2 regions of the Gracilibacillus phocaeensis genome follow, and region 2 is predicted to be linked to the other one. Evidence: a T-box and tRNA genes for the amino acid it is inferred to sense, from the RefSeq annotation. Region 2 holds a T-box; the other holds one or more tRNA genes.
What was found. A T-box is a leader RNA that pairs with one kind of tRNA and senses whether it is charged. The one in region 2 lies ahead of serS (serine--tRNA ligase), so its partner is inferred to be a tRNA-Ser.
Positions count from the first base shown of each region.

Region 1: it has a tRNA-Ser gene. The T-box ahead of serS (serine--tRNA ligase) is inferred to sense a tRNA for this amino acid. The anticodon was not compared.

Region 1 is NZ_LR131144.1:445,368-454,819, reverse strand. It holds gene E0E32_RS09880 (class D sortase, LPxTATN-specific) at 462-1,037, shown strand; gene E0E32_RS09875 (penicillin-binding transpeptidase domain-containing protein) at 1,110-3,113, shown strand; gene E0E32_RS09870 (hypothetical protein) at 3,348-3,860, shown strand; tRNA gene E0E32_RS09865 (tRNA-Ser) at 3,889-3,981, opposite strand; tRNA gene E0E32_RS09860 (tRNA-Thr) at 4,041-4,113, opposite strand; gene E0E32_RS09855 (SDR family oxidoreductase) at 4,226-4,975, opposite strand; gene E0E32_RS09850 (IDEAL domain-containing protein) at 5,046-5,489, opposite strand; gene E0E32_RS09845 (FUSC family protein) at 5,812-6,873, shown strand; gene E0E32_RS09840 (methyl-accepting chemotaxis protein) at 6,931-8,628, opposite strand; gene pxpB (5-oxoprolinase subunit PxpB) at 8,850-9,452, shown strand, end outside.
Region 2 is NZ_LR131142.1:50,173-59,624, reverse strand. It holds gene E0E32_RS02630 (response regulator transcription factor) at 1-463, opposite strand, end outside; gene E0E32_RS02625 (sensor histidine kinase) at 460-1,881, opposite strand; gene E0E32_RS02620 (sugar-binding protein) at 1,868-2,839, opposite strand; gene guaB (IMP dehydrogenase) at 3,288-4,760, shown strand; gene E0E32_RS02610 (D-alanyl-D-alanine carboxypeptidase family protein) at 4,972-6,312, shown strand; gene pdxS (pyridoxal 5'-phosphate synthase lyase subunit PdxS) at 6,395-7,279, shown strand; gene pdxT (pyridoxal 5'-phosphate synthase glutaminase subunit PdxT) at 7,295-7,864, shown strand; T-box leader at 7,883-8,098, shown strand; gene serS (serine--tRNA ligase) at 8,176-9,450, shown strand.

The DNA.
Region 1 (9,452 bases), on a different contig from region 2:
GTTCTATGAATATATTATGTCCGTCGCGTCCTTTTCGTAACTACTCTAGTTATACCACTTCATTTTCTATTAAAACATGATAATTTTTTCACATTTACGCACAAAGAAAACTATACACTATTTTAATAGAGGATGCAAAAAGATATGTTCATACGCTTATAGCAAGCGAATTTCCTGGCTCCTTTGGTGCTGCACAACCATTCCAGGCAGCCTCTACACCAGTATAAGCTTCTATTTTTTAGCGACAAAATAGTAATACGATAGAAAGCAGTTGGATTTTGTCCGTCATTTCTGTTCCTTATTTTGAAATTAGTTCCCGATTGAACAAATTGTCTTCCATTTCTCAAGGGAATTCGAAAGTAAAATATTGTACTTTTTCCCTAGTCGAGATTGAAAAAAACGCTAGTCATTGATAAAATAAGGATAAGTTTGTGCATGATTAGACTAAATGAGGTGTACATATGAAAAAGTTGGCATTTTTGTTGATGTTAGTTGGCGTTGTTTTGTTAAGCGTTGGTGGCTATCAGTATTTCAAGATACAAGCAGCCGAAAAGCAAGCGATGACAGAAGCTCAGTCTCTGATCGAACGCTCCTCCAAACAGGATGAAGCCGAACGAACCACACCAGAGGAATTTGAACCTGATATGAATGAAACAGTAGGTATATTGGAAATCCCAACATTAGAGGCAGAACTACCTATTGTTGAGGGCACCGACCCAGATGATTTAGACAAAGGAGTGGGGCACTATCTCGGCTCTGCATATCCTGAACAAAATGATCAAATCGTCTTATCTGGACATCGGGATACCGTTTTTCGCAGTTTGGGGGACGTAGAGGTTGGCGATACCTTTATCGTTCATTTAGAATACGGATCCTTTGAATATGAGATGGTCGACTCCAAAATCGTTGACGCGGAGGATACTTCCATCATTAAATCTACTGCCCCAGATGAAGAACTTGTAATCACTACCTGCTATCCTTTTTCCTTTGTTGGGAATGCACCGGACCGATACATTATTTATGCAAAACCAATTTAGTGGTAAAAAGCGTATTGATCAAATGAAGCAATACGCTTTTTCTTTTGAATAGACAGATGAGGGGGAAAACATATGAAAAAAATAGCATGGCTTATCATCCTCGGTTTGGTAGCGTTAGTTGGTTGTTCCAATGACGATATCGCCAAGCCGGAAGACAAGTTGCAAGAATATGTAGATCTTTGGAATCAACAAGATTTTACGGAAATGTATACGATGGTTCCAGAAGATGTCGAGGGAGAAGCATTCAATCGTTATGAAAAGATTTATCAGGATGTGGAGGTAGAAAATCTAGACGTTTCCTTTGAGGCAGAAGTCGATGAGGAAGAACGCGATTTAGAGGAAATCGAATCGCAGGTTTTCCCTATACAAGTCAGCATGGATACATTTGCCGGTCCGATTTCTTTTGAAACAGATGTGGAGATGGTCAAAACGACCGAAACGATTGACGGTGAGGAACAAATCGATTGGGTCGTCAACTGGAACCCGGGTTTGATTTTTCCAGAGCTGGCAGATGGTGGTGAGATCGGCATCGATAACATAGAGGCTACTCGGGGTGAAATTTTCGACCGAAATCAAGAAGGGCTAGCTATCAATGATGAGGTCTATGAATTAGGGGTACAGCCTGGCCTTTTCAGTGATGAAGCAGCAGAAAAAGAGACCATCGCTGAGGCGCTGGATATTTCAGTGGACGAGATCGATCAGGCCTTGAGTGCTGATTGGGTTACTTCCGATACGTTCGTTCCATTGAAGGTATTCCCGTCGCTTGGGGAGAATTTGGAGGAAGCTATACAATCTGTCGAGGCCCTCACCTACCAATCAACAACTGGCCGGGTTTATCCTTTAGGTGAAGCAGCCGCCCACTTAACCGGGTATATCGCACCGGTAACAGCTGAAAAATTGGAGGAACTTGATTCTAGTATATATTCGCAAAATGATTTAGTCGGCTATCGAGGTTTAGAAGAATTATTTGAAGAAGAACTGCACGGACAAAATGGCGTGCAAATCGTAGTGAACAAAGAGGGCGAAGATCCGATTGTGCTGGCGGAGCAAGAAGTGCAAGACGGTGAGGATGTTCAACTTACCATCGACGCTAGCCGCCAACAGCAAATCTTTGAGTCGTTAGGCGATGATGCTGGAACTGCAGCGGCAATTGATCCTACTACCGGAGAAACACTCGCATTAGTTAGCAGTCCCGCCTTTGATCCGCATGCTTTTCTATATGGATTAAGCAATGAACAATGGGAAGAATGGCAAAATGATGAGCAAAACCCTTTATTGAACCGTTTTGCTGCTACATTCGCCCCAGGGTCTGCCTTTAAACCTGTTACTAGTGCGATCGGTTTACAGAATGGCAGTCTGGACCCAAATGAAGGAATCACCATCAATGGACTTACTTGGCAAAAAGAAAACTGGGGTGATTACTCCGTACGTCGTGTTTCTGAATCAAACGGTCCTGTTGATTTAAGGGACGCACTGGTCCGTTCAGACAATATCTATTTTGCTATCCAGGCGATTGACATGGGGGCAGAAACCTTTGTAGAAGGATTGCAACAGTTTGGTATTGGAGAAGATCTGCCTTACACCTATCCGATCACCTCTAGCACCATCTCTGCAGATGGAAGCTTGGATAATGAAGTATTGCTCGCAGATACAAGCTATGGTCAAGGTCAAATTGAAATGAGTGCCTTGCACTTGGCCACTAGTTATTCGATCTTTAAAAATAACGGGAACATGATTCAACCGACCTTGTTATCCGATGAGGAGCAAGGGGTAAATTGGAAAGAGAATCTTCTATCAGAAGACAATGTCGCACTTATGAATGATGCCCTGCGTGGTGTTGTCACTGAAGGAACAGGGAGTCCAGCAAATATAGAAGAAAAAACAATATTAGGCAAAACGGGAACGGCTGAATTGAAGCAATCATTGGATGAAGAAGGCGCAGCAGAGAATGGCTGGTTTGTCGGTTATCCTGAAGATGAAAACCTGATCGTTGCAATGATGGTAGAACATATCGAAAATCAAAATGGCGGCAGTGGTTACGTCGCCGAAAAGGTCGGTCGGGTATTAAGTGAATAAAGAAAAGTAGAAAGCTGCTTTATGGCAGGCATGATCGCCGCCATGAAGTAGCTTTTTTTGGTAACAATCCGGATCGTTTACGTCATGCAAACTATCGGCAGTTTCATAACAAGCGTGATTTTGCAATAAAGGTTGGTTTGATGCCTTCTTCTTGCATAAATAGACAGCTGTTTTTTTATCTATTGATATGATACAATTTTCCTATGTGTATTTTATTAAAGAAAGGATATACCAATGTTATTCCAAAAAAAATGGGTGACCGATTCCACCATGGAATTTGGGCATACCAAGAACAAGTACGATTACTTTGTGGATGAATGGCAGGACAAGTATAAAATCGTTCATACTTATCAAACGAACATCACTGATGAAAATGGTTTTAATTGCGTTTATTTTGATCACTATGCATTCCAATTTTCGGTTCTTGCCGTAAGATCCTTACATAACCAAAAGAATCATATCACCCTTGTAGGAGAAACGATCAATCTCACAGCGACAAACATTCATTTCAACGGAGACGTAAAAATCATAACAAAGCGACAAGAACAGACAGAAACAGACTTAGCCTATGCGATTGGAGAATCGGCACCTGATGAAGTAGTCGAGGCATTTATTCTCATTCCAATGAATAAAAAAGTACCAAAGAAATTCACATTGGAAATTGCAGAGCCTTGGGAGGTTTATCTTGATGAAGAAAAAAGTGATAAGATCGGCGAAAAAATAAGGTTATGTTTTACAAAGAAATAGAGGGATAAAAAATGCGGCAAGGTATGTATGGCGGAGAAGGTGGGATTCGAACCCACGCGACGCTTGCACGCCCTAACGCATTTCGAGTGCGCCCCCTTCAGCCGAGCTTGGGTACTTCTCCAATTATTGATGGTCATTGCTTATCACCGCACTTCGGTAATATAAGCTTGGTTATCCAAATGCTGATGAGAGGACTCGAACCTCCGACCCCTTCTTTACGAGAGAAGTGCACTGCCAACTGTGCTACACCAGCATGTTTTAACCACAAGAAATATCATAATACGAATGACACGATTTTTCAACCATTGTGAATTAAAAAACACACAAAAACCATCCGCCATACATACGGATGGTTTTCCTTATCCTTACAAAGCTTTCATGGAACCACCGTCTACAACTAATGTCTGTCCCGTGATATAAGTATTGGCACCTGATCCAAGAAATACAACCGCCTTTGCAAATTCATCTGGCTGACCTATTCTGCCGATGGGAATGTTTTCGCCAAGCTGTTGGATTTGTGCTGGCTGATAAAGATCACGGATGCGATCAGTCTCCATCGTACCTGGGCCAACTGAGTTAATCAAAATGCCGTCGCCCGCTAATTCCTGAGATAGACTTTTGGATAAACCCACAATCGCAGGACGAAACGTATTCGATAAAAGCAGTCCATCTAACGACTGTTTCATCGAGCTTGAGGTGATTGTCACGATCCGACCAAACTGCCTGTCCTTCATGGAAGGTGCAGCTGCGCGTACAGTTCGGATCACACTCATCAGTAAGCGCTCAAACGCTTGCTGCCAATCTTGATCAGCAAATTCATCAAATGCACCCGCTGGTGGCCCACCAATATTATTAATCAAAATATCGATAGAACCAGTCTCAGCGAATAATTGCTTGATCTCTTCTTCTTTCGTTAAATCACACATGACAGCCTCAACCTGTGCATTGCCTGTCTGATGAATGATTGTTTGTTTCGCTTGTTCCAGCTGTTGTTTATTGCGGCTTGCTATCCAAACCTGTGCCCCTTCTTCCGCATATAATTGGGCACAAGCCATACCTAATCCTTTACTTGCTGCTGTTACAAGAACTTTCTTGCCTTTTAGCTGCAAATCCATTCCATCACCTATCATCATCAAAGTATATCCCGCGCCACAAAAGTGTAACACGGGACTATCATGTATTATATTACATTTCTGTTAGTTTATTTGTATATAAATAAAAATGGGCTTCATTTTGCTCATCTAATGCTTGATCCACTAAGCGTAATAAATTGGTGCGTTCTAATTCCATGATGACTTGATCAATATTATCCTTTTTCTCCTCTGGTTTAGGGAGCATCATATAGGGGCTTAGAATCGTTGATAAATGCTGCTGGAAGTCCTTCACTTTCATTAGATCAGCTAAATGAATTCGATGAAACTGCTTTCCTTTTTGAAAAACAAAGACAGCCTCTTTATTCTCAATCTGTTGTGTATCACGTTTGATTCGGATTTCTCGTGCTTCAAGCGGGACGAAATGATAAACTTCCTCATCCATCAGCAGGGAAAAATATTGATATGCTAATACCACTCTTATATATTCTTGCTCTTCCTTAATGTAATATGGCTTTAACATTTTCACTGAAAACATATGGAGCACCTCCTCAAGAATTCACAACGCACTTTACTATACTTCTTATTTTACATGATATACCGAAAATAAGAAAGCGTTTGCAGACAATTTTATATAATTTCTCATCAGATTGCAATCATTACGTTTTAGAAAATGAAATGGATCATATTCTAACAGACCGTATGACTACAACGGCCACCTCCCCTTTTTCTCCTATCTTATGAAGCAGAGCTTATTTTGATGAAACAGATCGCACTCCTTTTGCTAACAAAAAAAGGATTGGAAAGTGTATGATATCTGCGGTATACTAAGCCTTAGATCATTTGAAGGAGTCTTTAACATGAAAGCGAAGATATGGCGTAATCGAAAATTATTTGGGCGGCGTGTCATCAAAACGGCTTTAGCGGTTTTTTTAACATCATTAATCTGTCAATGGATAGGGTGGCCCCCTGTCTTTGCAGTGATTACGGCTATTGTTACGATTGAACCAACTGCGGCAGCTTCTATAAAAAAAGGGATCGTGCGCTTCCCTGCCTCTGCCATTGGATCTGCCTTTGCAGTATTATTTATCTTTTTATTTGAGAATTCACCACTTACCTATGCCTTAGCAGCCTTCTTTACGATCATCACTTGTTATCGATTAAAGCTGCATGCAGGTCTGTTGGTGGCAACCTTGACTTCCGTTGCGATGATTGAGGTAATCGATACGAATTTATTTATATCATTTTTTACCAGATTGGGAACAACCACCATTGGTTTACTCGTTTCAACGCTTGTCAATATGTTTGTCTTTCCACCGAATTATTCTAAACAGATTATGACAAATATCCATGACCTTTTGCAGAAAATTGGTGAAGAATTGGATATTATTATTAAACAGAAGCTGCATACAAATAATGAATCTAAACAGAAAGAAGAAATGGTTCGGCGATTTCACACATTGAAAAAAAGTTTAGATCAAACAGAGAGACTGCTTCAGTTTCAGGAGGAAGAAGCGAAATATCATCGTCATTCGAAAGAGATGCAGAAAATGTTTGCTTTTGAAAAAAAGAATCTCTCCCGATTAAGGCTGATTCATTATCACATAGGTAATTTGGTTAACACGTCTATTAATAATGTATGTTGGTCCGATAAGCAATGTGAAGATATTTCAAATATGGTCGAAACATTAACTGATTTTATGAAACACCCAGACCATTATAAGGCAAGTGATTATAAGCTTCAGTTAAAAGCACTTATGGAGCAGTTCTGGGAAAGCAAGCAGCCTGAACAATCACATACCTCGATGTTTACACCAGAGGTCATCATTTTATATGAATTAGTGTCTATTTATAACATTGTTGAAGCGATATTGATTAGCGAGCAAAGATATCATTATTACGAAGACGAGGATAAAGCTTAATAAAAACAGCACCAAATCCTTAAATAGGCATGGCGCTGTTTGTCTGTTAATGACACACTACAGTCGGAATTTGCCTACTAAACCATTAAGCTGTTCTGCCAGGCTGGTCAGTTCTTTGGAGTTTGATGTTATTTCTTCCATTGCTCCACTGGCTTCTTCCGCTGAAGCTGACGTTTGTTGCACACCTGCCGCTGATTCCTCGGTAATAGAAGCAATTTCTTCCACGGAGGTATTGATTTCCTCACTGGAACGGGCAATAGACGTTAGATTACTGGTTGAATGTTTAATGTGCATAGTCATTTCATTGACCGCCTCATTAATCGATTCAAAGGTCGATCCTGTCTTCTCAATCTGAACAGATCCGTCATCAACGGATTGGTATCCTTCTTCCAATGACTGAGACACATTTGATGATTCCGTTTGAATATTCGTGACAATCCCCGTAATGTCGCTGACCGATGCAGTTACCTGTTCAGCAAGTTTTCTAACCTCATCTGCTACCACAGCAAACCCCTTACCATGCTCCCCCGCTCGAGCCGATTCAATCGCTGCATTTAGTGCCAGCAGGTTCGTTTGTTCCGCAATATCACGAATAACAGCAACCAACTTCGATATTTCTTGAGACTGAGCATCCAGAACTTTTACTTTATCAACGGCCTCGTGAACTACATGATGAATTTGTTCCATATGTTCAACCGATGAACGCATCATTTTCTGGCCGTCCTTCGTCATATCTAATACATGAGCTGACGTTTTGCCAAGACTCTCCCCATCTTCACTGGCAGCTTTTAATTTCTGAGAAAAATCTCCCATCTTGCTTGCGACGTCACCAGCGTGGTTTGCTTGTGTTTCCGTACCAGAAGCTATCTCTTCCATGGTAACACTAATCTGTTGTGCATTAGCATTCACCTCATTAGCAGACTGGTTTAATTGATTACTTTGACTGGTAACGGTATTCGAAACCGATGTTACCTGTTGGAGTATATTTCTCAGGTTATTACTCATTACATTAACGGCGGTGGATAATTGGCCAATTTCATCTTTTGACGAATAATCAATTGGCTCTACTTGTAAGTTTCCATCTGCAATCTCTTCACTGACGTAAAGCAGCTGAGATAAAGGACGGGAAATGCGGCGGGTAACCACATAAATCAAGAGAACACTCAATACAACAGAAACACTAATCGTAATGACCAATGTCACCATGGCCTCTCTTTGACTATCTTTGGCATGCTCGGAAGCAGCCATAAATTCCATGTTAACCATGTCTTCCAGCTCTTCTAATTGATTGATCACCTCCAATTGATAGGCAGTAGCATTTTGAACTTCCCCCTCTGCCATTTCCAGATCGTCTTGATTCATATAAGACACAATATTGGTAAAACTCTCATTCAAGGCATAATTTAATGAAATTACCCTTTGAAGCAGATTCTTTTGTTCTGCATCCGTGATGTTCTGCTCTAGTGTCTCTTTTATTTTTTCGAATCTGTCATTTCTCTCAGAAAAATCCGCCTCCGTTTCTAACGATGGGTTATCCTTATACTGGGAAATCCAGATCATCTTTGCCCGGATCAAAGAACCTAACTCGGTGACTTGAACAGACTTTTCCCCACGATTCTCCATAACGTCAATTTCCTGATACATATTATTTAGAAATATACCAACCATAATAGACGAGGCGAAAAATAATAGTAATACAACGCTAAGTATGACTCCGTATTTTCTGCCAAGCTTTAAATTATTAAATATTTTCATTTGTTTCCCCCTTGATGTACTTGTTTTTCTATATTTTTAGGTAAAAACTCATAATCATTGTAACATCAACAGATACTTTTGTCCTATTTTTGGTGTGAATATTTTGTAACATTTAGAAAGTGATTTTTATAATTCAACTCAATGAATCTGGTAAATGATTGTGCTAAATAAGGCTTTTTCGTTACAATATAGATAGTATACTCATAAAGGCAGGAAATCTTATGAAACTATTCGATATTTCAGAATATGCCGTAATGGCTGTCTTCTCAGAACAAGAAACGGATGTAAACCAGCTGCTCAATTGCCGACAACAGCTTCGTCAACACCCAGCCGTAACTGAAGTCATATTAGGATATCAAAGCATCACCGTCTATTTCAGGATTGATCAGTCCGATCATGCGAGCTTAAAGCAAGAGCTGACAGTCCTTTTTTCTCAAAAAAAGGAGAAGCCGGTTCAAGGCGTGCTCCATCGCATACCTGTTTGTTATGAACAAGCTTATGGTATTGATATAGAACATCTTAGTGAGTACCATCAATTAACGTTTGAACAAATCATCAGGCTGCATACTACGCCGACATACGATGTTTGCTTTCTCGGCTTTTCTCCTGGATTTCCTTTTTTGTCTGGGTTAAATCCTGAATTGGCTACCCCAAGGAAAGAAACGCCTAGAACCCATGTCCCAACAGGTGCAGTAGGAATTGCCGGTCATCAAACGGGTATTTATCCAGCTTCTTCTCCTGGTGGCTGGCAAATTATCGGACAAACACCGATCGATTTACTTACTCTCGAGGATACAGAACATCCCACCCTGCTGCAGCCAGGT
Region 2 (9,452 bases):
CATGTACGTGATCCATCATCAACGTTAAAATGAATTCCGTTTCTATAATGGCGTTTGCTTGCTCTAAACGTTGATTCCAATATTTTTGATCGGTTAATTCCTCCACCATGCGGTCAAATGCTTCTAATACTTCTGATGGTTTATTTGGTTTCAATAAATATTCTTTGATGCCAAACTGCATCGCCCTTTTTGCATACTGAAAGGTGTCATAGGCAGAAACCATGATACACTTCACATCGGGAAGCTTTGCCAAAATTTGCTCCACTGCTTGCAAACCATCGACTTCCGGCATTTTGATATCCATAAAAATAATGTCCGGTTCTTGTTCGATCGCCTGCTCGACCGCCTCTTTACCGTTTTTTGCTTCTGCTGCAATCTTTATTCCTGTTCGATTCCGCTCTAATATTAATTGAATCGCTTCTCTTTCAATTGGTTCATCGTCTACCAGCATTATCTTTATCATGTAGTTCGCCCCTTATCTAGCGTGATTCTCACCGTTGTTCCTTTACCTACTTCAGAGACAATGGCTACATCACTGGATTTATCAAAAATCTTTAATCGTTCCATTACATTGCGCAAGCCGATCCCAGTGGAATGCCCTTTTTGTTCCCTATCTGTCTCTTGATGGTTCAAGATTGCTGCTATTTTCGCTTGGGACATCCCTTTGCCATTATCTGAAACCTCAATCACTACTTGCCGAGCAGTTGAAAAAATAGCGAGTGTAATAACGGCGTCTTCTGCCATTTCCTCGATGCCGTGGACAAAGGCATTCTCAATCAGTGGTTGTAAAGTCAAACAAGGAATGGCAACATGCAAGCAGTCTTCTTCGATATTCTGTTCAAAGGTAATCCTGTCTCCAAATCGACTTTGCTGGAGGAAGAAATACTCATTGACAACCGCTACCTCATCCTTCAAGGATGTTTCTCTATCAAGATTGCCGAGATTATAGCGCAATAATGCAGAGATGGAATGGATTAAATCACTAGTTTTATCGGCTCCTTCGATATAAGAGGTTTTCGAGATAACGTTCAAGGTATTAAATAAAAAGTGTGGATTCACCTGATTTTGTAAACTTTTCAGCTCCATTTCTTTTAGCAGCTGAGACATTTTCGCCTTCTCTTTCATTTCGCTGATGGCCTCGACAATATTGTATTTCATGCGGTTAAATGTATCGGTTAGGACACGTAATTCATCACGCTGAGATACTTGTACATCCGGGATATTATAGTGGCCTTGCGAAATTTCTTTGGAGGCGCTGGTTAGTTTTTCAATCACCTTGGTCGCTCCATTGGAGAACCATAAAGCAAATAAAATACTTAACAAGATAATCGTTAGAAAGACGAAAGAACCTGTTTTTTTAGCCTCTTCTATACGCTGGTTCTCTAGTTCAATGATATGTTGATACTCTGTCAATTGTTGATTAATGAATTCCAGTGTTTTTTCATGAATGTAATCGGCGGTTCTGTCTGTTTCATTTAACGACGAGGCGTATTGCTCAATATGATCCTGCTCCACTAACGTTATCGTCTCATCTGCATATTCTTGAAAACTAGTTAAGAGGGACAAATAATTCTGCTTGTCCATACTGTCACGAATCTTTTGCTCGAAATCCGTTGTGAGTGTCTGCAGCTGCTGCTTTTCCTGTTGATAGGCTTCTTTATTATTTTCCGTTGGTTCATGCACGAATATTTGTAATGACTGCAAAGTAAGATCCGTGCTATTGGTTAACTCGTTTAAGAGAAAATAATGCTCGGAATTTTCTTCGTGTAAGCTAACGATACGCTGTGTATGCCACTCACGGATGAGAAAAAGGGCAACCATCGATACCAAGATAACAAGAAAGTAAAGGAGTAATTTCGTCCGCAGTTTAATCATACGCATCACCGAGATCTTCTTTCTTTAAAAAATCAATTGGAGTATAATAAGTATCTTGAACGTCTTTCCCTTCCATTACATCCAGCATGAGCTCGACACTGGTGTAACCAATGTTATAAAATTGTTGTTGAACTAAGACGTCAATCTTCTCCTGCGCTAGTAATTGAAGATTTTCTTCCAAGGTATCAAAGGCCATCACGTATAAGTCATCTTGGATGTCTAATGATTCGATGGCCGCTACCATACCGATACCATCTAAAGCGCTGGTACCATACAGTGCCGTGATTTCAGGGTGATCTCGCAACATGCTGTATGCCTTCCCTTCAGCGGTGGTTCTGCTTATATTGGATTCTTCGATGGCGACGATATCTACCCCTTCTTCTTCCACAACATCTCTAAACCCCTCGACACGTAGTTTGTGATGGTCATTGGTGAAACTGCCGGTAATAATCCCCACCTTTTCATCTGGACTTAAATCATTTAGGAGCTGTTCCCCTGCCTGCCGACCAGCTTGGTAATTATCTGTTCCAATATATGCCGATCGACGACTCTCAGGGGCGTCTGTATCAATCGTTATCACTGGTATCCCTTGTTCGACCGCTTTGTCGATGACCGGGAGAAAATCGTCATTTAAGGCTTGTACAATAATGCCATCGACTTTGGATTTGATTGCCATATCCAACAGTTTTAATTGTTCATCCGGATTGGAGCGTCTGGGACCATTATATTCAATGGCTACATCATATTTTTCTTCTGTGTCTTGTGCACCTTCTCCGACTAGTTTCCAATAATCATGATCCATTTCCTCGCCAATTAAGACAAAATGATAGGCTGGCATCTGCTCTGTAGTGGCTGATTTTTCTGTTATTTCCTGGTCTGCTTGCTGTGCTTGTATAAAAGAATAGATTGACAAACTAATCGTTGCAACTACGCCAATGATAAGGAGCGAATATATATATTTCATCCAATGCCTCCTCTTATAAGATAAGTTTAGTGTATCATAACAATATACCGACAAAGCACAATGACCTCATCGATCTTATCCTCCCGTATCGTATAAGAAAAGATGGAAAAAACCCGACCTTTCCTTTATCACTAATTAAAAATAGATACAGGCTACCGATTCGTTCATGGTAAAATCGTTCCCTTTTCTAATGATCCCAAGAATTTTATCCTTCTTTGAGTATAAAAAAATCAAGACGATGTAACCTCTTACATGATTGATTTTATCCTATCGTTAGACAAAGCCCACTTCACTGCCAATAAAAAAAGGTTGAAAAACACCGTAACATGTCGTATTGTAATTAACAATAGTTAAGGGTGTAAAGCCTGTGAAATAGGCGAAAGTCACCATTATTCTCCAATCTATTATTCATTCACATAGCGATTACAAAAAACAAGGAGGCATATCGATGAGAACGGATAAATTCAGTAAAGAAGGATTAACCTTTGATGATGTACTATTAGTACCAGCAGAGTCTAATGTATTGCCAAAGGAAGTATCGGTACAAACCAAGTTATCGGATAACATCACACTTAATATCCCATTTTTAAGTGCAGGTATGGATACGGTGACCGAGGCACAACTTGCTATATCGATTGCGCGACAAGGCGGGATAGGGATCATCCATAAGAATATGTCCATTGAAGATCAAGCCGAACAGGTAGATCGTGTCAAACGCTCAGAAAGTGGTGTGATTACTAACCCGTTCTTCCTGACTCCGGAGCATCAAGTGTTCGATGCCGAGCATTTAATGGGTAAATTCCGTATATCAGGTGTGCCTATTGTCAACAATGAAGAGGAACAAAAACTTGTTGGCATTTTAACGAATCGAGATCTCCGTTTTATTGAAGACTATTCAATTCGGATTTCAGAAGTGATGACAAGTAAAAACTTAGTCACCGCACCAGTAGATACAGATCTTAAAGAAGCGGAAAAGATCTTACAAAAACATAAAATCGAAAAACTTCCTCTCGTCAATCAAGCCGGTGTGTTAAAAGGATTAATCACGATTAAAGATATTGAGAAAGTGATTGAATTTCCGCATTCGGCGAAGGACAAACAAGGTCGTTTATTGGTTGGTGCTGCAGTAGGTATAACGGCAGACTCCCTGACCCGCATCGAAAAATTAGTAGAGGCTGGGGTAGATGTACTAGTTATTGATACGGCACATGGTCATTCAAAAGGGGTACTGGAACAGGTGAGCCGTGTGCGTGACCAATATCCTCATATTGATATTATCGCAGGTAATGTAGCAACAGCTGAAGCAACCAAGGCTTTAATTGAGGCAGGCGCCAATATTATCAAGGTTGGTATTGGACCAGGTTCGATCTGTACGACTCGTGTTGTCGCAGGTGTAGGGGTGCCACAAATTACTGCGGTGAATGATTGTGCGACAGAGGCGGAAAAATACGGTGTTCCAGTCATTGCAGATGGCGGAATTAAGTATTCCGGTGATATCGCGAAGGCCATTGCAGCTGGGGCACATGCCGTTATGTTAGGAAGTCTTTTTGCCGGAGTATCAGAAAGTCCTGGTGAAACAGAAATATTCCAAGGCAGACGTTATAAGGTATACCGTGGCATGGGATCGGTCAAATCGATGCAAAGCGGATCCAATGATCGTTACTTCCAAGACTCCCAAGACGCCAAGAAATTGGTGCCAGAGGGTATTGAAGGTCGTGTAGCCTATAAAGGACCGTTAGCCGATACGGTTCATCAACTGCTCGGTGGTTTACGTGCAGGTATGGGTTATTGTGGCGCTGCAACGATCGATATAATGCGCAATGATGCCTATTTCATCCGTATGACCGGTGCTGGACTTCGTGAGAGTCATCCCCATGATGTGCAGATTACCAAAGAATCACCAAACTACTCCGTAACATGATGTTTTTCATCAATTGAATAAAGCACAGCGGCTGTCTTACAAGTCTTAATAGAGAACTTCAGAAGACAGCCCTTTTTTTTGCCAGATAAGAAAATAGGAACACCATGAGTCCATCAAAATAATTTTCAGTTAGGCACATAGCGTTATTTTCTATTTGTTGTAGTTGTGGTAAAATAATTTCGTATGAAAAATATCGTTGGAGGTAGAAAGAGTGAAAGCAACAATAAAAAAATTAAGTATATTAACGATGATTACCGTATTGACCATTACTGCATTTACCATGAATGCTGTAACCATTAAAGGGATAGAAAACATAGAGACAACGGCAGAATCAGCCATTGTGGTAGATGCCGATACAGGAAAAATACTATATGAAAAACAATCTGATTTAAAATTACCTCCAGCTAGTATGACGAAAATGATGACTGAATACCTGGTCCTAGAGGCGATAGCAAACGGAGATATAAATTGGGATGATACGACCGAAATCAGTGATTATGCCTATTGGCTATCTTCTGATCCTGGCTTTTCAGGGATTGGTTTAACCCAAGGAAAAGATTACACCGTGCGTCAGTTGTACGAAGCGATGTCGATTATTTCTGATAATGGGACAACCGTTGCCTTAGCAGAACTAGTAGCTGGTTCGGAAGGCGAATTTGTCCAGATGATGAATGACAAGGCAGAAGAACTAGGTTTAACCGATTATAAATTTGTTAATTCAACTGGACTTGGAAATGCAGATTTAGGGGAGAATGCGCCAGAAGGAACCGATCCAAATGCTGACAATTTACTGTCGGCAAAATCAGCTGCCTTACTTGCCTATCACTTAATCAATGATCATCCAGAAGCCTTAGAATATACCAGTATGTTAACAACCGAATTGGATAATCGTCAATTGGAGAATCTGAACTGGATGCTGCCATGGGACAATGATAATTTTGCCCAATATGGTTATGAAGGAATTGATGGACTGAAAACAGGACATACCGATGCGGCGGGATATTGCTTTACCGGAACGGCGCAACAGGGCGATCGACGTTTAATTACGGTTGTCATGAAAACTGGTTCAGAAGGGGAACGTTTTGAAGAAACGCAAAAATTAATGGAGTTTGGCTTTTCTCAGTTTGCATCCACCGAATTATTCCCTGCTGGTTACCAGTTAGAAGATCAAACGACCTTGCCGGTTGCTAAAGGGAAAGATAACACGGTAAATATTGCAGCAGCTGAACCTATTTCATCGATGATTGCGGATGAAGAAGAGGAGCTGTACTCCGTCGAATATCAGATGGATGAAGATAAATTAACGGCAGATGGCAGTTTAGAAGCGCCTATTGAGTCGGGTGAGAAGATTGGCGAAGTAGTACTTAATTATAACGGAGACAGCGATTACGGCTATATTGATGAAACAACCGGGGGGCATCGCGTCGACTTAGTGACGACTTCTGGTGTGGAAAAAGCGAATTGGTTTATGCTTTCTTTAAGCGCGATTGGCCATTTCTTTAGTGGCTTATTCACGACCGTTGTTGATTTTGTAAAAGGTTTATTTGATTAATCCCGATTAAGCCAGTTGGCATTTAAGCCCTATCTATTATATAATAGATATAGGAACTGATAATATATAGGAGGAACGAGATATGTCTAAAGTAGGTACAGATAGAGTAAAACGCGGTATGGCAGAAATGCAAAAAGGTGGCGTCATTATGGACGTGGTCAACGCCGAACAAGCGAAAATTGCCGAAGAGGCAGGCGCTGTTGCGGTAATGGCTTTGGAACGAGTGCCATCTGACATTCGTGCCGCTGGCGGTGTAGCACGGATGGCCGACCCAACAATTGTAGAAGAAGTAATGGGCGCTGTATCGATTCCAGTTATGGCGAAAGCGCGTATTGGTCATATCGTCGAAGCACGTGTATTAGAAGCCTTAGGCGTTGATTATATTGATGAAAGTGAAGTACTAACCCCTGCAGATGAGGTTTATCACCTCAATAAGCGTGAATATACCGTCCCGTTTGTATGTGGCTGCCGCAACTTAGGTGAAGCTGCTCGTCGAATTGGGGAAGGAACTTCGATGCTTCGTACCAAAGGTGAACCCGGCACTGGGAACATTGTAGAAGCAGTACGTCATATCCGTGAAGTCAATGCACAAGTGCGTAAACTGGTCAATATGAATGAAGACGAAGTGATGACCTATGCGAAAGATTTAGGTGCACCATATGAAGTCTTATTAAATATTAGAGAAAACGGTCGTCTACCGGTTGTAAACTTTGCAGCAGGTGGTGTAGCGACACCAGCCGATGCGGCTTTAATGATGCAACTTGGGGCAGATGGTGTATTTGTAGGATCTGGTATCTTCAAATCAGACAACCCGGCTAAATTTGCTCGTGCTATTGTGGAAGCAACCACGCATTATGAAGATTATGAATTGATCGCTAAGGTATCCCAGGATCTTGGAACAGCCATGAAAGGAATTGAAATTAGCAATATTGAGCCTGCTGATCGTATGCAGGATCGTGGCTGGTAAGGAGTTAGTTAGCAGATGGTAAAAATCGGTGTATTAGGTTTACAAGGTGCAATCCGTGAACATGTTCGTTCGATTGAGACAGCAGGAGCGGAAGCAGCAGTAATCAAGCATAAAGAAGAATTAGCGGACATTGATGGCTTAATTTTGCCAGGCGGGGAAAGTACCACGATGCGCCGTTTGATTGATAAATATGACTTTTTTGAGCCATTAAAGGCATTTGGACAAGCGGGTAAGCCAATCTTTGGCACCTGTGCCGGACTGATTCTATTAGCCAATCAAATTGTTGGACAGGAAAAGCCGCATTTGGGTTTGATGGATATCAAGGTAGAGCGCAATGCCTTTGGCCGTCAGCGTGAGTCCTTTGAAGCGGAATTAGCGATTAAAGGGGTGGCAGATGATTTTGAAGCGGTCTTTATTCGAGCGCCGCAAATCGAGGCTGTAGGTAATGAGGTAGAGGTGCTGGCAGAATATCAGGGCAGCATTGTAGCAGCCAAGCAAGGGCATTATCTATGCAGCTCCTTTCATCCCGAATTAACCGATGACCATCGCTTGACTGAATACTTTGTCAAAATGGTGGAAAAGTAATATAATAAACATAGGATAAGTAAAACGACGATAGGAAATAGTAATTTAGGCAAACTATCTCAGAGAGCCGATGGTAGCTGAAAATCGGCATAGTGCCTAAGTGAATCCATCCTGGAGTGGTAGATGGAAAGCAAAGTACATGTACCCGGTGCAGACCGTTATCGACTGAAAGAAGCCGGGAGAAGTCTATTCTCCAATCAGGGTGGTATCGCGGGAAAAACTCTCGTCCCTGCTATGAAGACCATAGCAAGGGGCGGGAGTTTTTTTATAGAGGCACTTATCAGCTGTAATCAAAAAAAGGAGGCACTAACATGCTGGATAGGAAACTACTTCGCAACCATTTTAATGAGGTGAAAGAGAAATTACAGCACAGAGGAGAAGATTTAACCGATTTGGATCGCTTTGGTGATTTGGATGAGAAACGTCGCAAATTGATTTTGGAGTCGGAAGAATTAAAGGCGACACGTAATGAGGTGTCCAAACAAATCTCTCAATTGAAAAAAGAAAAGCAGGACGCCGATGATAAGATTGCTGAAATGCGTGAAGTCGGTGATCGAATTAAAGCGATTGATAGTGAGCTGCGAGAAGTAGAAGAGACGTTAGATTTACTTATGCTCTCTATCCCTAATATCCCGCATGAGTCTACACCGATTGGCGAAACCGAGGATGACAATGTGGAAGTCCGCAAGTGGGGACAGCTGCCTTCATTTGATTTTCAGGAACAAGCACACTGGGATCTGGCCACGTCCTTGGATATTCTCGATTTTGAACGGGCAGCAAAGGTGACAGGCAGCCGTTTTGTCTTTTATAAGGGATTAGGTGCCCGCCTGGAACGTGCTTTGCTAAATTTTATGATGGATTTACATGCCGATGAGCATGGCTACCAGGAAATGCTGCCGCCATATATGGTGAACCGTACTAGTATGACCGGCACAGGGCAGCTGCCAAAATTTGAAGAGGACGCCTTCAAGATTGAAGGGTGGGACTATTTTTTAGCACCAACCGCAGAAGTACCAGTGACTAATTATCATCGAGAAGAAATCCTCAAAGGCGAAGAGCTACCGAAGAAATTCACCGCCTTTAGCGGCTGTTTCCGTTCTGAAGCAGGCTCAGCCGGCCGTGATACAAGGGGATTGATCCGCCAGCATCAATTTAATAAAGTAGAATTGGTCCAAATGGTCAAACCAGAAGATTCTTATCAAGTGTTAGAGGAATTAACAGGACATGCGGAGAAGGTACTCCAGCTACTTGATTTACCTTATCGCGTTCTGAGCATGTGTACAGCCGATCTAGGCTTTACCGCCGCCAAGAAATACGATATCGAGGTGTGGATGCCAAGCAATGACACGTATCGTGAGATTTCTTCTTGTTCTAATTTTGAAGACTTCCAAGCAAGACGTGCTGGTATTCGTTTCCGCCGTGAAGAGAAGGGGAAACCCGAGTTTGTCCATACCTTAAATGGATCAGGACTGGCGATTGGCCGTACCGTAGCCGCGATTATCGAAAATTATCAGCAGGCCGATGGTACGATTAAGGTACCAGAGGTGTTAGTGCCATATATGGGGAATAAGACAGTGATTGGGTAAAA